One region of the Paenibacillus sp. GCM10027628 genome, then DNA from elsewhere that is predicted to be linked to it. Evidence: riboswitches for the same ligand, from Rfam matches in the RefSeq annotation. Region 1 holds a riboswitch; each other region holds the start of a gene.
The links. A riboswitch is a leader RNA that binds a small molecule or an ion and turns the genes downstream of it on or off. The one in region 1 is predicted to bind cyclic di-AMP.

Region 1 (3,449 bases):
TTGGAGCAATGATAACGCCTGTTTTCTTATTAATCGCTACGACACTGCATCCATATTTGGCTCTTGGATCCAGCTCTCTAATGGATAAACCACAGATCCGTTTGGGCACGGAAAGCTCAGCGATCGTGTAATCCTTAGAAATCTCGATATAGTCCAGCAAATTAGGGGAAACAAGCTGATGCGCTACGCGAATGCCCATGTCCCGTTCCGGGTAAATGACACGGTCTACGCCAATTTTGTCAAGCACCTTGCCGTGCAGCTCCGAAAGTGCTTTGGCAACAACTTTTTTCACCCCTAAATCTTTCAACACAATCGCCGCTAAAATACTGGATTGAATGTCATCGCCAATGGCCACGACGGCACAATCAAAATTGCGAATCCCCAGCGACTTTAATACATCTTCATCCGTTGCATCAGCTACAACCGCGTGCGTGAGTTCAGAACTCATTTCATCTACAGCTTCCTCATCCTTGTCGATACCCAGTACTTCATAACCGAGCTTGATCAGCTCCTTTGAAATGCTGGCTCCGAATCGGCCCAGACCGATAACCACATACTGACTTTTCATCTGTTTTTTCCCCTATCCAATCGTGATTTTACCCTCTGGGTATCTATATAATTCTTTCTCTTGCTTCGGTTGCAAAGCGTAGGCAAGCGTAATCGGGCCCAAACGTCCGGCAAACATCGTTAAGCTGATCATGATTTTACCGAAAGCAGTTAAATCCGGCGTGAGTCCCATTGTTAATCCTACGGTTCCGAAGGCAGAAGTGACCTCAAATAATATTTTAAGTAATTGTGCATCCTCAGTTGTGGAGAGCAGCATCGATACGAATATAACAAGGAACAACGCGATCATCGTTAATGTAATGGCTTTGAGAATCCGATCCTTCGCCAAGCGGAAACGGAAAATGACGATATCCTCTTTCCCGCGAATCATCGTTATAATTGCACTGATCAAAATCGCAAAAGTCGTTGTTTTAATCCCACCACCGGTCGACCCGGGAGAAGCACCGATGAACATCAGAATCACGATGAAAAATTGCGATGCTTGACGCATCGAACCGATATCGATCGTATTCGGCCCGGCCGTTCGCGGCGCAACCGATTGAAAGAATGAAGCTAATATTTTTCCGCCCATATTTAACGATCCTAATGTCTTCGTATTCGTATATTCGAAGATAAAGATGACAATCGCGCCAAGCAGGATGAGCATCCCTGTCATGCTAAGGACAACCTTCGAGTGCAGGGACAGCTTTTTCGTCTTGTTGTAATCCATTAAATCAGACATCACAATAAAACCAATCCCGCCGAGAACAATAAGCGCCATAATCACAACATTCACAACGAAATCGTTCGTATAACCGGTAAAGGAGACGAAAGGCGCATCAACCGTACCAAACAGGTCAAAACCTGCGTTATTAAACATCGATATGGCGTGCCAAATGCCGAAATAGAGCGCCTTGCTGAAGCCTAAATCAAACGTCCAACGAATTGTAAAAATAACGGCAGCAATAGCCTCGATACTCAGCGAGTATATGATGACTTTGCGAATGAGCCGCACGATACCTTCCATACTGCCTTGGTTAAATGCCTCTTGAAGAACCAGGCGTTCTTTGAGCGTGATCTTCTTTCGGAATGCGAAGGCAATGAGCGTCGACATCGTCATGAAACCGAGACCGCCAATCTGAATCAAGCTCACGATCACAATTTGGCCAAACATGGTATACGCGCTTCCCGTGTCCACCACGACGAGTCCGGTTACGCAAGTTGCCGATGTCGCCGTAAACAGCGCGTCAATGAATCGTATCGATTGACCCGTGGCCGATGCGAACGGAAGCGTCAAAAGACCTGCCCCAATAAAGATGATAGCAGCGAAACCGAGTACCAGAATTTGCGGCGGCGTAAGCTGCCAAATGTCCATTTTTTTCTTCATATTGCCCCCTGTAACATGCAAAAAAGACACTGGAAATCCAATGCCTTGTTCGGTATGGTTCCTGACGTATTGCCTACGAAGTTAGCTGACGGATTCGGATGCGCGGATCACCCTATTTGCCAGAAACGGATGTCTCAAGCAAAATTCACCCCATAAAATACATGGTTCCCCCGTTTTCATTAAGAAATTCGGCTTTTTATTCAATTGATATGAATTATATTACTGTTTACGTCCACTTACAAAGTTGGTTTCAGAGGATTTGGGATTATATTCCGATAATCCAACGTTTCTGGTAAGCTGGCTAGGGAGTTATCCACCGAAATCAAGGTTTTGCCCTTGTTTACGAACGTTTTTAACTCAATTGGTTTTCTATGTAAACTGTGATAACTTTAAAGTAACTGTTTGGGGAACATCATTTTAAAGAATCATCGAACAATGAAGGAGACTCGTCCATGATCCGACCGAAGCTAAATCGATTGCTGCTCCTTCTCGCATGCATCGGCATTGTTATGTACATGAGCGTTAATATGCTGTATGGACTGCAAGCGGAGGAAGCTGCTCCCGCCGAAAACCCGAAGATCACGAAGCAGCAGGCCGCTGATGCCGCCTCGCAATTTATCAGCGAGCGATATGGCATTCATGGAGTTAAAACGTTCGTCATTTACCAATCCAAAAAAGCAAGAAGCGGTTACCTGCAAAAAGAACATCTCACAGACAGCTACACCAAGAAATACGGAGAGCGTTTTCCGATTGATTATTATCAAGTCAGCGTCGTAGATCCGGCGACAAAACGGCATTTCGAAGTGGAGGTCAATTATTCGAGTGCCCGTATTACCGGATGGAGCGAGGCAACAACCGTCTTTTCGACGATCAGCAAGCAAAAGGCTGATATTATGGCTAAAGATGAAATCCGGAAACAGGGTTTTAATCCGGATGACTTTATCGCCATCGCAAAACCGGCAACCGAAGAAGAGCAGGGGACTACGCTTTTCTATGAAAAGCAAACGGATATGCTGGGCGAAGCCAAGTTGCAGCTGCGCATGGATTTTGACGACGATTCTCTTGTCGGGTTCAATGCCATATTTAGCTTACCGGATTCCTATCAAACCTGGCTGGACCAGCAAGACCGCTCGGCTTCCATCATGACGTGGGTGTCCATGGGATTCACTCTGCTTATGTCTTTAACCGCCATCATCTACATCCTGATCTATAGGAAACAATTCGATTTTCGTCGAGGTATATTGTTGACCGTTGTTTTCATCACCATTTATGTCGTCAATAACATCAATATGTATCCAGCTTTTAAAGCGATGGCCGGGGTCGAAAGTGTCGGCACGGCAACTCTTTTCGCCTCGTTATTCATGAATTTGGTCGCGATGCTGCTTGGGATTTCACTGTATTTGTCACTTGCAGCGGGCAATGGTCTGTGGGAAACCGTCGGATTGCGTCTATGGCCCTCATGGAATGAACGGCGTTTTGGCACGGAAGTTTTTAACGGCATGGGGCGCGGTTATTT
Region 2 (3,449 bases), on a different contig from region 1:
ATAGTTTAACACGGTTTTTCAGCCTTAACCGGCCTCGAATCGGCAATTCCGTCGCCTTATGACGGTTTTTCAGCGCTAAAGTTACTGGATGACGTTGAGGATGCCCAACTGATTGGATTTAACACGGTTTTTCCGTCTTAACCGGACTCGAATCCGTAATTCCGTCACTTTAAGACGGTTTTTCCGCGCTAAAGTCGCCGGATGACGCTGTGGATGCTCAGCTGATGGGGTTTAACACGGTTTTTCAGCGTTAACCGGCCTCGAATCGGCAACTCCACCACTTTAAGACGGTTTTTCCGCGCTAAAGTCGCCGGATGACGCTAAGGATGCCCAACTGATTGGATTTAACACGGTTTTTCCATGCTAAAGTCACTCTCGAGCCGCTTCCCACTACTTCTCATTATGTATGTTGCTTTGACGCAAACGCATTACTTCAAACACTCTAACGCCGCTTCAAACTCCTCACGCGTGATTTGAAACATCGCGCAGCGTTTATAAAATTGCTTGCCGTTGCAATAGCCGATACCGAGCGCCTTGCCTACCTCAAGCCTGCGAGAAGCCGCCTCGGGATGGACAATGAGCCCCGCCGCCATTAAATCTTCCATCGTCAGCATGGAGACGGCGCCGTCGTACTCTGTACGCAGGCTTGCCAGCGCCTGCCGAATCGTCTCGGGCGTCGCGTTCTCGACGCCGATATCGCCCTTATACGCAGCCTGCTCCTGCGTAATAAAAGCATGCTTGCAGCCGGGTACCTTGGCTGCCACAATCTTCCGGATCCGCTCACCTGCGTGATCGGGATCCGTAAAAATAATAACGCCCCTGCGCTGCTGCGCAAGCGCAATCCGCTTCAACACGGCTTGTCCGATCGCGGACCCGCCTGTTTCGATCGTATCCGCCTCGACAGCTCGGCGAATCGCTGCCGTATCGTCCTTGCCTTCTACGACGATAACTTCTTTAATCATCAATGATCCCTTTCCCTGTACGAAAGAACCTTCGGTTTCGACATCCACGGCCTTACGCTTGATTGGTATGGATCAACGCAGAAAAAGAAGAGGGATCCCCTCTTCTTTCGCCCAAGCTGAAGGCTTATAGATTCATTCTACCCGCCTAAACAGCCGTTTACTCGTTAATTCTCCGTTGGCTTCTTAGGTCCAACCACATAGACCGTATAGCCTTGCTTCGTACCAAATCTATTGGCATAGCTTTCATCTTCATAGTAAACATCAATCATCTGGCCCTTTACACCGCTGCCTGTATCTTCGGCACGGCGGAAGCCGATGCCCTCAATGTAAACCCACCATCCCAATGGAATGACCTTCGGATCGACGGCAATGGTTCTGCCTTCTGTAACGGTTGTTCCGGTGAATGTTTTACCAAACCCGGGGGCCCCTTCGGCTTTACCTGTCGATTCCGCTCCTGCTGAGTAAGCGGTCAGCTTCACATTTTTCAGGATTTGTTTATATCCAAACTTCACGCCGTTCTTGGAAATTTCATCCACGCTTGGGGATGAAGCCGACAAAACGACAACTGCGTTTTTCGTGCCCACAGCAACAACTTTATTTACACGTTCCGTTTGAACCTGTTGATCCACAACTGCTTCCGAGACTAATTTACCGTCTTCGTAAGTCTTTTCTTTCTTTTTCAGGAGTACGCCCTCTTTACCTTCTTGGACGGTTTGCTCCTTTCCTTTAAGCAGCGATGCATCGTTCTTCTTTTCTGTGTCGAACGCGATCGGCTCCGTTACTTCTTCCGTCTCTTTCTTCACACGGACGATTTTGATTTCATCGCCGGCAGATAGAGAGGCTATCGGTCCGGGAGTTACTTTATCGAGCTCCCCAAGTGCAATATGTAAATCTTGCAATGCACTTTCTACCGTTCTTGCAGTTGTGTAAACAGTGGTGGTCTTTCCATCAGCAGTCAGTTGAATTGGTGAAGCGTGAGCGATGACGATTTTCTCGCCGCCTTTGATTGTGCTTGTAAGGGCTGCGGAAATTTCATCGTGCTCACCAATCTTAATGGCTTGTTCATCCAGTAGGCGTTGCAGGACCCATTGCTTCGTATGCACAACGGTTTCTTGTCCATTCACAACCACGGATACGCTCTTGGTAGCCGTACCGTACAACAACACCAAAAACATGAAAGTCATCGCGATTGAGATCATAGCTAAGCTTAAAATCAAACGCAAGTTTTCATGCTTCCATCGCAATGCGAAGGACATGCTGGATGATCGTTTTACATGGGTCTCTGTTAATGAGATACTGCCCACTTCTTCGGTCCTCCTTCAAAGCCCCGCCGTCGAGTGTTACGCATGATCAGATTTGACGCGACTAAGTTTTTTTGTAGTAACTTAACATGTTTCCCTCCAACTTGTGCAGCGGAGTTTACCCAGTAGCAGTGCGGTCTATGCCGACTCCCCTGGTAGTCCCACCCCCTTTGCTATTCATCATCCTATGAGCTCCTGGCTGTAAATATCCTCAGAAATATGAAAAAGCCAGCAGGAAGAGGACTCTTCCCGTGGCTTAGTTTGCATGTGAAATACAAATAGCACGACAATCGTTACCCCTCTTGTACGCTTACGAGGTTAGCTGACGGATTCGGACGTGAGAGTCGCCCTACCCGATGTTTGCGAAGCAAGCACCAGGATTCACCCCTGATAATCATTCTGTTCACCCCGTCACGGATTACGTGTCCGATGGCTTACAGCGGTTCCCCCGTTCCCATAATGGAACTCAGCGAATGGAAAAATGGCAAATTGGTTATTAAGTTATTATGAAAAGTATATTACGCTGTAAATCTTCTGCTGTAAAGTTATCGATTATCGATAAAAAGGACGGAATTCAGGAATTGTGGACATTTTACTGAGCAAATATGGGTTATTGGTACGTTTTTCTCATTATAACACACGAATACGATGATTTTCATCAATCACACGCCTAAATTAGGCTAAATTTGTGAATTTGTTTATAATAAGATTGGATAAAAATGACTCATAAATACCAATAATTTGCTAAATAGGGAGGCGATGAGATGACCCCAATTTTACAAGTTGACTCTCTTTATGGGGGATATTTGCCGGGCAAACCGGTCCTGCATGAGCTCTCCTTTTCCATTCGGCAAGGAGAAATGATGGGGCTGATAGGTCTGAACGGCGCAGGTAAAAGTACGACCATTAAGAACATTCTCGGCCTTCTTAAACCTCAAAAAGGGAACATCCGTATCAATGGCCAAACTTTGACTGATGCCCCTATACCCTATCGCGCAGCTTACGCCTATGTTCCCGAAAGCCCCGAACTGTATGAAGAACTCACGATACGTGAGCATTTGGAATTGACAGCGATGGCTTACGGACTGTCGAAAGATGCTTATTTGTCGAGATCTGCTGCGCTGTTGGAAGAGTTTCAAATGAAGGACAAGCTGAACAGTTTCGCCAGCCACCTATCTAAAGGTAT
Region 3 (3,449 bases), on a different contig from region 1:
ACATCGAATATATGTTTGCGAAATATAAGATGCAGCCGCATCGCCAGGATTATTTGACGTTCGTGGTCGGAGGCGCTGGCTTCACTGGCACGGAGTTTGTCGGCGAGCTGGCGGACCACATTCCCGTGTTGAGCAGAACCTACGACGTCGACCCGGCGAGTGTGAAAATCTTCAATGTCGAAGCGTCCCCATCGGCGCTGCCTCCAGGCTTACCAAGCGATCTCGTCGAATATGGAATGGACGTGATGCGTAGAAAAGGTGTGCAGTACAAATTAGCGACCCCGATTAAGGAATGTACACCGGAGGGTGTCATTCTAGGCAACGGAGAGTTCATACGTTCAGCGACGGTCATTTGGTCGGGCGGCATACGCGGCAATTCGCTTTTGGAGAAAGCGGGTTTTGACGTACAGCGTGGGAGAGTGAAGGTGGACGCACATTTGCGTTCGCTTCAATATCCCGATGTGTTCATCACAGGCGATTGTTCCATCGTCACGGGCCCGGACGGCTCTCCATATCCGGCTAATGCCCAGATTGCCGTGCAGCAAGGCTACAATGCCGCGAGAAACCTTATTGCAGCCGTTCGTAACAAGCCTCTTAAGCCATTTGCATTTGATTACAAAGGGACAGTCGCCTCGCTCGGAAGAGGGGAAGCGGTCGGCTTGTTGAAAGTGAAGAAGGTCAAGGGCAAATTCGCAGCACTGCTCAAAAAAGTGATCGATGCCCGTTATCTGTTCCTCATCGGCGGGCTGCCGCTTGTATGGAAAAAGATGATTTTTAAACACAAAGTTACGACAAGAAATCATCACGTCTCAGGTTAAGGACAAAAAAATCGAGAAAGATAAACGAAAGCATCAGATAATCGAAGTAAATCAACGAATCACACGGTTGTAAGCGAATTATTGGATGAATGTGATGGCGCGGCATGCCTTTTTAACTTTATTCCCTCCTTTACTATGTTGCGATAAGAGAGTAGTATTCATTTCGTACATCACATTTGAATATTTCGCTGAATTTTCTACTTAGAAAAGCGGGGGAACCGAAGGTTTCATGGGGTGAATAAAGGTGCATGCATCTGCACCGATTAGGGCATATTTCTCGCGGCCCGAACCCGGCAGCTAACCTCGTAAGCGGTCGTGAGAAGGAGAACGCGTGTAAACACAAGGGCTATCCTTGTGTTTTTTTGCGTACTTAAGGGCAATGTAACATCAGACTATTAGATTTTATTGGGGGCTTACACAGAATGACTAGCGATTCAATCAAAAAAATTGTTTTCGGCAAACCGCTCAAGTCCAGCGAGATCGAATCCGAGAAAATGCAAGTTTGGAAGGCGCTGCCCATCCTGTCTTCGGATGCGCTCTCTTCGGTTGCTTATGGGACCGAACAAATTCTGCTGGAGCTTGCGACCGTGGGGGTTGCAGCCTTTGCTTTTTCCTTGCCGATCGCAATCTCTATCATCGCTCTCATCGCAATTCTGGTCATTAGTTACCGTCAGGTCATTGAGGCCTATCCGCAGGGCGGCGGAGCTTACATGGTTTCCAAAGAGAATTTGGGGATGATGTGGGGGCGGTTGACGGGGGTTTCTCTCCTAATCGACTATACGCTTACCGTTGCGGTTTCGATTTCAGCGGGGGTACAGGCGATAACGTCGGCTTTCCCGGTAACAGTGCCTTACATAGTCCCAATGGCGTTGCTCCTGGTGTGGCTCATGGTATGGCTGAATTTGCGCGGCACATCAGAATCAGGCACGGTTTTCGCAATTCCTACTTATTTTTTCATTCTTTGCGTGCTGCTTCTAGTTGGAAAAGGGATCTTCGATATGGTAACAGGACACGAACATACACAGCCTATCCATCTAGTCCCGAGTTCGGTGACGCATGGTTTAACCTTGTTTGTTCTCCTAAAAGCATTCTCATCGGGCTGCTCCGCTGTAACGGGAATCGAAGCGATTTCGGATGCGGTACCGCATTTCCGTACGCCTTCCGTCAAAAATGCCAAGAGAACGCTGGCCTCATTGGGAACGCTTTTGGCTATTGTTTTCGGCGGGGTGACCATGCTCAGTCTAGCTTATGGGATCGCTCCTGATCCGAACGGGCATACCTCCGTGTTGTCGATGGTGACCGAGCAAGCGTTTGGCCGCGGGACGATGTACTATGCAACACAGATCGCGACGATGCTCATCTTGACATTAGCTGCGAATACGAGCTTTAACGGGTTCCCCATCTTGGCCTCAATTATGGCTCAAGATAAAAACTTCCCGCGCATGTTTTCTTTCCGTGGAGATCGGCTTTCATTCAACTACGGTATCATTACGCTCGGGGTGCTGGCCAGCATTCTGCTTATCGTCTTCAAAGGTAAAACGGACGGACTCATTCCGTTGTATGCTATCGGTGTATTCTTGTCTTTTACACTGGCGCAAAGCGGCTTGGTTCGCAAATGGATTAGAGAGCGGAACGCGGGCTGGTGGCGTAAATTGCTCATTAATGGGTTAGGCGCTTTGGTTTCCTTCGCCGTACTTCTGATTTTCTGTTTTACAAAATTTGTGGAAGGCGCTTGGATCGTTATCGTTGTGACGCCATTGCTGCTTTGGTTAATAACGAAAATAAGCGCTCACTACGATGATGTTGCCAAACAACTGCGGATTGATATTGCGCATGATCGCGTATGTACCAAAGAATCGCTGATTATTGTTCCCGTCGCGGGAATTCACCGCGTTGTGGCCCAGTCGCTTAACTATGCGAAGTCGTTATCGCCCAATGTTATCGCCTTCTACGTATCTTTCTCGGAGGAAGAGGAAGAAGCGATGGAAGAAAAATGGAATAAATGGGATCCTGGCGTTCGCTTGGTCGTATTCAAATCCCGTTATCGAACCATCGTGAAACCGTTGGCCGAGTTTATCGAAAGAATTGATACGCACGTATCCGAAAAACAATCGATTATGGTGATTTTGCCGCAATTTATTCCTAAAAAGTGGTGGCACCGTCTGCTTCATAACCAGTCTGCGTCGCGAATCCGCTCGAAATTGCAATCGGATAAAGATATTGTCGTGGCGACAGTTCCTTATCATTTGCATGAGTAGGCATAACCGGGTTGACTTTTCCTATGGGCTCTTGAATAATGTGGGGAGAAACCGAGGTGATTAGTAATGGCCAAGAAAAAATGGTCGGCTGCAGCTCCGGATGCCACATCTCAAGATAAACCGGCAACACTTAAGGATCTGCTTAGCCCGGAAGTTTTAAGCAAGCTCAAATCGCAATCCGATGCGATGAAAGCCGAAGAGCAAGCGCGCAAGGAAGCTGCCAGGGAGCAGGCGGAGGCCGCGCGTAAAGCGGAAGAGAAACGGCTGGAGAACGATTTTGGACATCTGCTTAGCAAGAGCAATCTCGATTGGCGCAAGCACAAATGAAAAAACGAACAGGACGCTCTATCCTGTTCGTTGTGCTTAGCATGAT
Region 4 (3,449 bases), on a different contig from region 1:
GTCCTTCCGATCGCAAATCGGCATTGTCTTTCAGGAAAGTCTTCTTTTCCGAGCTTCCATTAAGGAAAACATTCGTCTTGGCAAACCCGGGGCAAGCGACGAAGAAGTCACTCAAGCTGCACGTTTGGCTGAAATACATGATTTCATCATGACGCTTCCGGATGGATACGAGACGGACGTCGGCGAGCGAGGGGGGCGACTTTCAGGGGGGCAACGACAGCGAGTTGCGATCGCCCGTGCCATCATACGCAATCCGGCCATACTTATACTCGATGAAGCGACTTCTGCACTAGATCCGGCTACAGAAGCGGCGATTAACCAAACTTTACAACGCATTTCAGCCGCGCGGACTGTCATCTCCGTTACTCACCGGCTCGCTTCGGCCGAACATGCGGATTGCATCTATGTTCTTCATCAGGGTCAAATTGCGGAACAAGGCACACACAAACAATTGCTGAAGCGCCCGGAAGGGCGTTATAAGCAATCTTGGCAAAAACAAACCGGTTTTGAGATCAGTGAAGACGGGTTCCATGTCGAAGTTAGTGCCGAACGGCTTCAGTTATTTCCGATTTTCTCCGATATGGATCTTTCGTTTTTAGAGGAGATTTCTCATTTTTTTGCAACCGAATCCTATGCTAAAGAGCGGACAATTATTCATGAGGGAGATTTGGGCGATAAATTCTATATCATCGTGCGCGGTAAAGTTGAGGTTTTGAAAAAAGATCGTAGCGGCGACAATCATCGGGTAGCCCAACTGTCTGACGGTGATTTTTTCGGGGAAATGGCTTTGCTTCACAATATTCCCCGCACCGCTACGATTTGTACGCTGACTCCGGTCGTTTTCGTTACCTTGCAGCAAGAATTTTTTCAAGCCTTACTTAAGAAAGCGCCTCATCTAGCCGCTTTACTGGATGCGCGGTCGAAATAAATGTTACGGATGGAATCAACCAGAATATGTTCCTGCGCTGCGATTCTCACCTTTTCCCTGAATTCCGGCCGAATCAGGTGGGCAAGCGGCTGCTCCACTTGTTGATAATAGCGAAAAGCCTCCAATGCCTGAGCATCCCAGACATCTGCATATTCAAGCAAGTCGCCCGGATTGACTCTCGTTCGATCAGTCCCTTCCTCCCGGAAGCATTCGAACGGTTCGTCCACGTTCAGCGACCCGTAATCATCCGTCAGCTGTTCTCCGGGAAATATATCTCGGATGGCAATCTCGACTTCGTAAGCAGTCCCAATACAATTCGCATGGAAACTGTGATTGACGTATCGGCCATTGTCCCAGCAAAGGATATATTTCCCGTCCTGATTCCGGTAAGAATATTTCAGAACCAGCTTTTTTCGATCCTGATCGAGCGACTCAACAACCTCCGGCTCCAATATCTGATCCAAATCATCCAAAGCCCATGTTAATGTGCCTTTGGGTATGAACTGTGTCGCGAAAACCCCGAAACCGATCTTGTCATCGATGTAACGCAGCTCCGTATGCGGATGCATCATGATCGTACACTCCCTGTCGAATAATGGTTATATTTGTAGATATATTATGGATTGGCATGTAAATTCCTGCTTTTGCTGGAAAGTTTATCGTTTCAAAAGATGATTCCCCAGGAAAAACCGTCAGGTTCTTAGGAGGAAAGTAGGTATCGCATCTGCCCAGTTCAAATCAATAACGATGGAAAACATCGCTATTCATTCGGTTTCATTTTACTTTTACGTTTGTAACGCTGAATAACATCATTCCAGATTCGATCAGAAGAATATCCTCCGAGAAGCACCGTATCGGCAGATTAGTTTAAAATCCGTCTTGTCCTTTATTTTCAACGGATCCTTCAGTATGGAAATAATTGAGGGACGAACCGGTCTAATTCTTATGTTAGAATAGAACTCACCTCAGAAGGGCAGTAGGTCCTGCCGCTTATCTGAGCAACCAATAATCGGCCGAAGCTTCTTCTTGAGAAGCGCGGGGGAACCATTCCTTGGGGTGAAGCCAATAAATTGGCAGGGTGATTACTCTTTGACCCGAACCCGACAGCTAACCTCGCAGGCCATAAAAAAGGGAGGATTTTTCACATGCATTTCAAGAAAATTGTACTACCAGGTCTACTTACACTAGGGTTAATCGCAGGTTCTGGAGCAGCATCAGCAGCCTCCGCCGCCACGTATACAGTAAAAAGCCAAGATACGATGTGGACTATTTCACAAAAACAGGGGATTTCGCTGAGCTCCTTAATCGCACAGAATCCACAAGTTGCCAACCCGAATATCATCTGGCCTGGCATGATTCTGAACGTTCCTGGCCATACTTCTAATGGAACACCGCCTACGAACAACGTAAACAGTCAGTCGTCTTACGCCGATCAAGTGGTTTCCTTAGTGAACCAGGAACGCGCCAAGGCTGGGCTGAACCCGCTAACTATGGACAAATCTTTATCTGTTATGGCGCTGGATAAGGCCAAAGATATGTACAACAACCATTACTTCGATCATACTTCGCCAACTTACGGATCTCCATTTGACATGATGACCTCGTATGGCATCCAGTACGGCTACGCGGGTGAAAACATTGCCATGGGACAAAAAACGCCACAAGAAGTCATGCAGGCGTGGATGAACAGCACTGGACATCGAGAAAACATTTTAAGCCCGAACTACACGAAGATCGGTGTCAGCTTCTACAATAACGAATGGGTGCAAGAATTCATTAGCAATTAATAGATTTATCACAATACAAAAACAGCGGTCACTTCCCGATTTACTCAGGGTTGTGGCCGCTTCTTATATTTATGGATTTATGAGAATATACGTTTCATTTCTTTGGCGATTTCATTCACGCAATCTTCCGCCTGCGGATATAACCCGGTCTTATCCAGAAACGCATGATCCATGCCGTTGTACTGAATCAGCTTCGTTGAGACGCCAGAGCGTGAGAGCTTACGGGCGTAAGATTCACATTCCAGCCTTAAGTAATCATATTCCGCCGTTACGATCAACGTTTCCGGCATACCGCTTAAATGTTCCGCCAATAATGGAGCGACATAAGGGTCCGTCGGCTCCGCATTATTTTGCAAGTACAGATCGAGAATCAGATTGCCCATTCCACCCAACCCTTTAACTCCCGCGACAATAAGCTCATGGTGATTGCGAATATCGTATTCATCCAGGCTCCATTTGAAATCTTCCGTTTCGACGCCGACCATATTCACAGTCGGGTAGATAAGGGCCTGATATTGAATCATGCCCGTTCCTTTGTCTCGGTCCATCAAGGCGCAAACTGTGGCCAAATTGCCGCCCGCACTGTCACCGGATACTGCGATTTGCTGCGGATTCACACCGATTTCCCCGGCATGTTCGTATACCCATTGAACGGACTCAAAGCAATCCGTAAGACCGGCAGGAAACGCATGCTCGGGCGCAAGCCGATAATCGACTGAGACCACGACGGCCCC

Region 2: another riboswitch for cyclic di-AMP. It lies ahead of ACFQZT_RS16645 (resuscitation-promoting factor); the one in region 1 lies ahead of ACFQZT_RS20440 (TrkH family potassium uptake protein).
Region 3: another riboswitch for cyclic di-AMP. It lies ahead of ACFQZT_RS16400 (APC family permease); the one in region 1 lies ahead of ACFQZT_RS20440 (TrkH family potassium uptake protein).
Region 4: another riboswitch for cyclic di-AMP. It lies ahead of ACFQZT_RS27075 (CAP domain-containing protein); the one in region 1 lies ahead of ACFQZT_RS20440 (TrkH family potassium uptake protein).

Annotation. Positions count from the first base shown of each region.
Region 1 is NZ_JBHTHA010000029.1:71,879-75,327, reverse strand. Features, by position in the region: gene ACFQZT_RS20445 (potassium channel family protein) at 1-568, opposite strand, end outside; gene ACFQZT_RS20440 (TrkH family potassium uptake protein) at 581-1,933, opposite strand; cyclic di-AMP (ydaO/yuaA leader) riboswitch at 1,989-2,137, opposite strand; gene ACFQZT_RS20435 (CPBP family intramembrane glutamic endopeptidase) at 2,386-3,449, shown strand, end outside.
Region 2 is NZ_JBHTHA010000018.1:13,001-16,449, reverse strand. Features, by position in the region: gene rnmV (ribonuclease M5) at 429-962, opposite strand; gene ACFQZT_RS16645 (resuscitation-promoting factor) at 1,127-2,266, opposite strand; cyclic di-AMP (ydaO/yuaA leader) riboswitch at 2,556-2,745, opposite strand; gene ACFQZT_RS16640 (ABC transporter ATP-binding protein) at 3,028-3,449, shown strand, end outside.
Region 3 is NZ_JBHTHA010000017.1:176,946-180,394, reverse strand. Features, by position in the region: gene ACFQZT_RS16405 (NAD(P)/FAD-dependent oxidoreductase) at 1-818, shown strand, start outside; cyclic di-AMP (ydaO/yuaA leader) riboswitch at 995-1,145, shown strand; gene ACFQZT_RS16400 (APC family permease) at 1,241-3,076, shown strand; gene ACFQZT_RS16395 (YqkE family protein) at 3,143-3,403, shown strand; gene ACFQZT_RS16390 (polysaccharide deacetylase family protein) at 3,400-3,449, shown strand, end outside.
Region 4 is NZ_JBHTHA010000043.1:51,010-54,458, reverse strand. Features, by position in the region: gene ACFQZT_RS27085 (ATP-binding cassette domain-containing protein) at 1-928, shown strand, start outside; gene ACFQZT_RS27080 (SET domain-containing protein) at 892-1,500, opposite strand; cyclic di-AMP (ydaO/yuaA leader) riboswitch at 1,930-2,065, shown strand; gene ACFQZT_RS27075 (CAP domain-containing protein) at 2,074-2,715, shown strand; gene ACFQZT_RS27070 (alpha/beta hydrolase) at 2,793-3,449, opposite strand, start outside.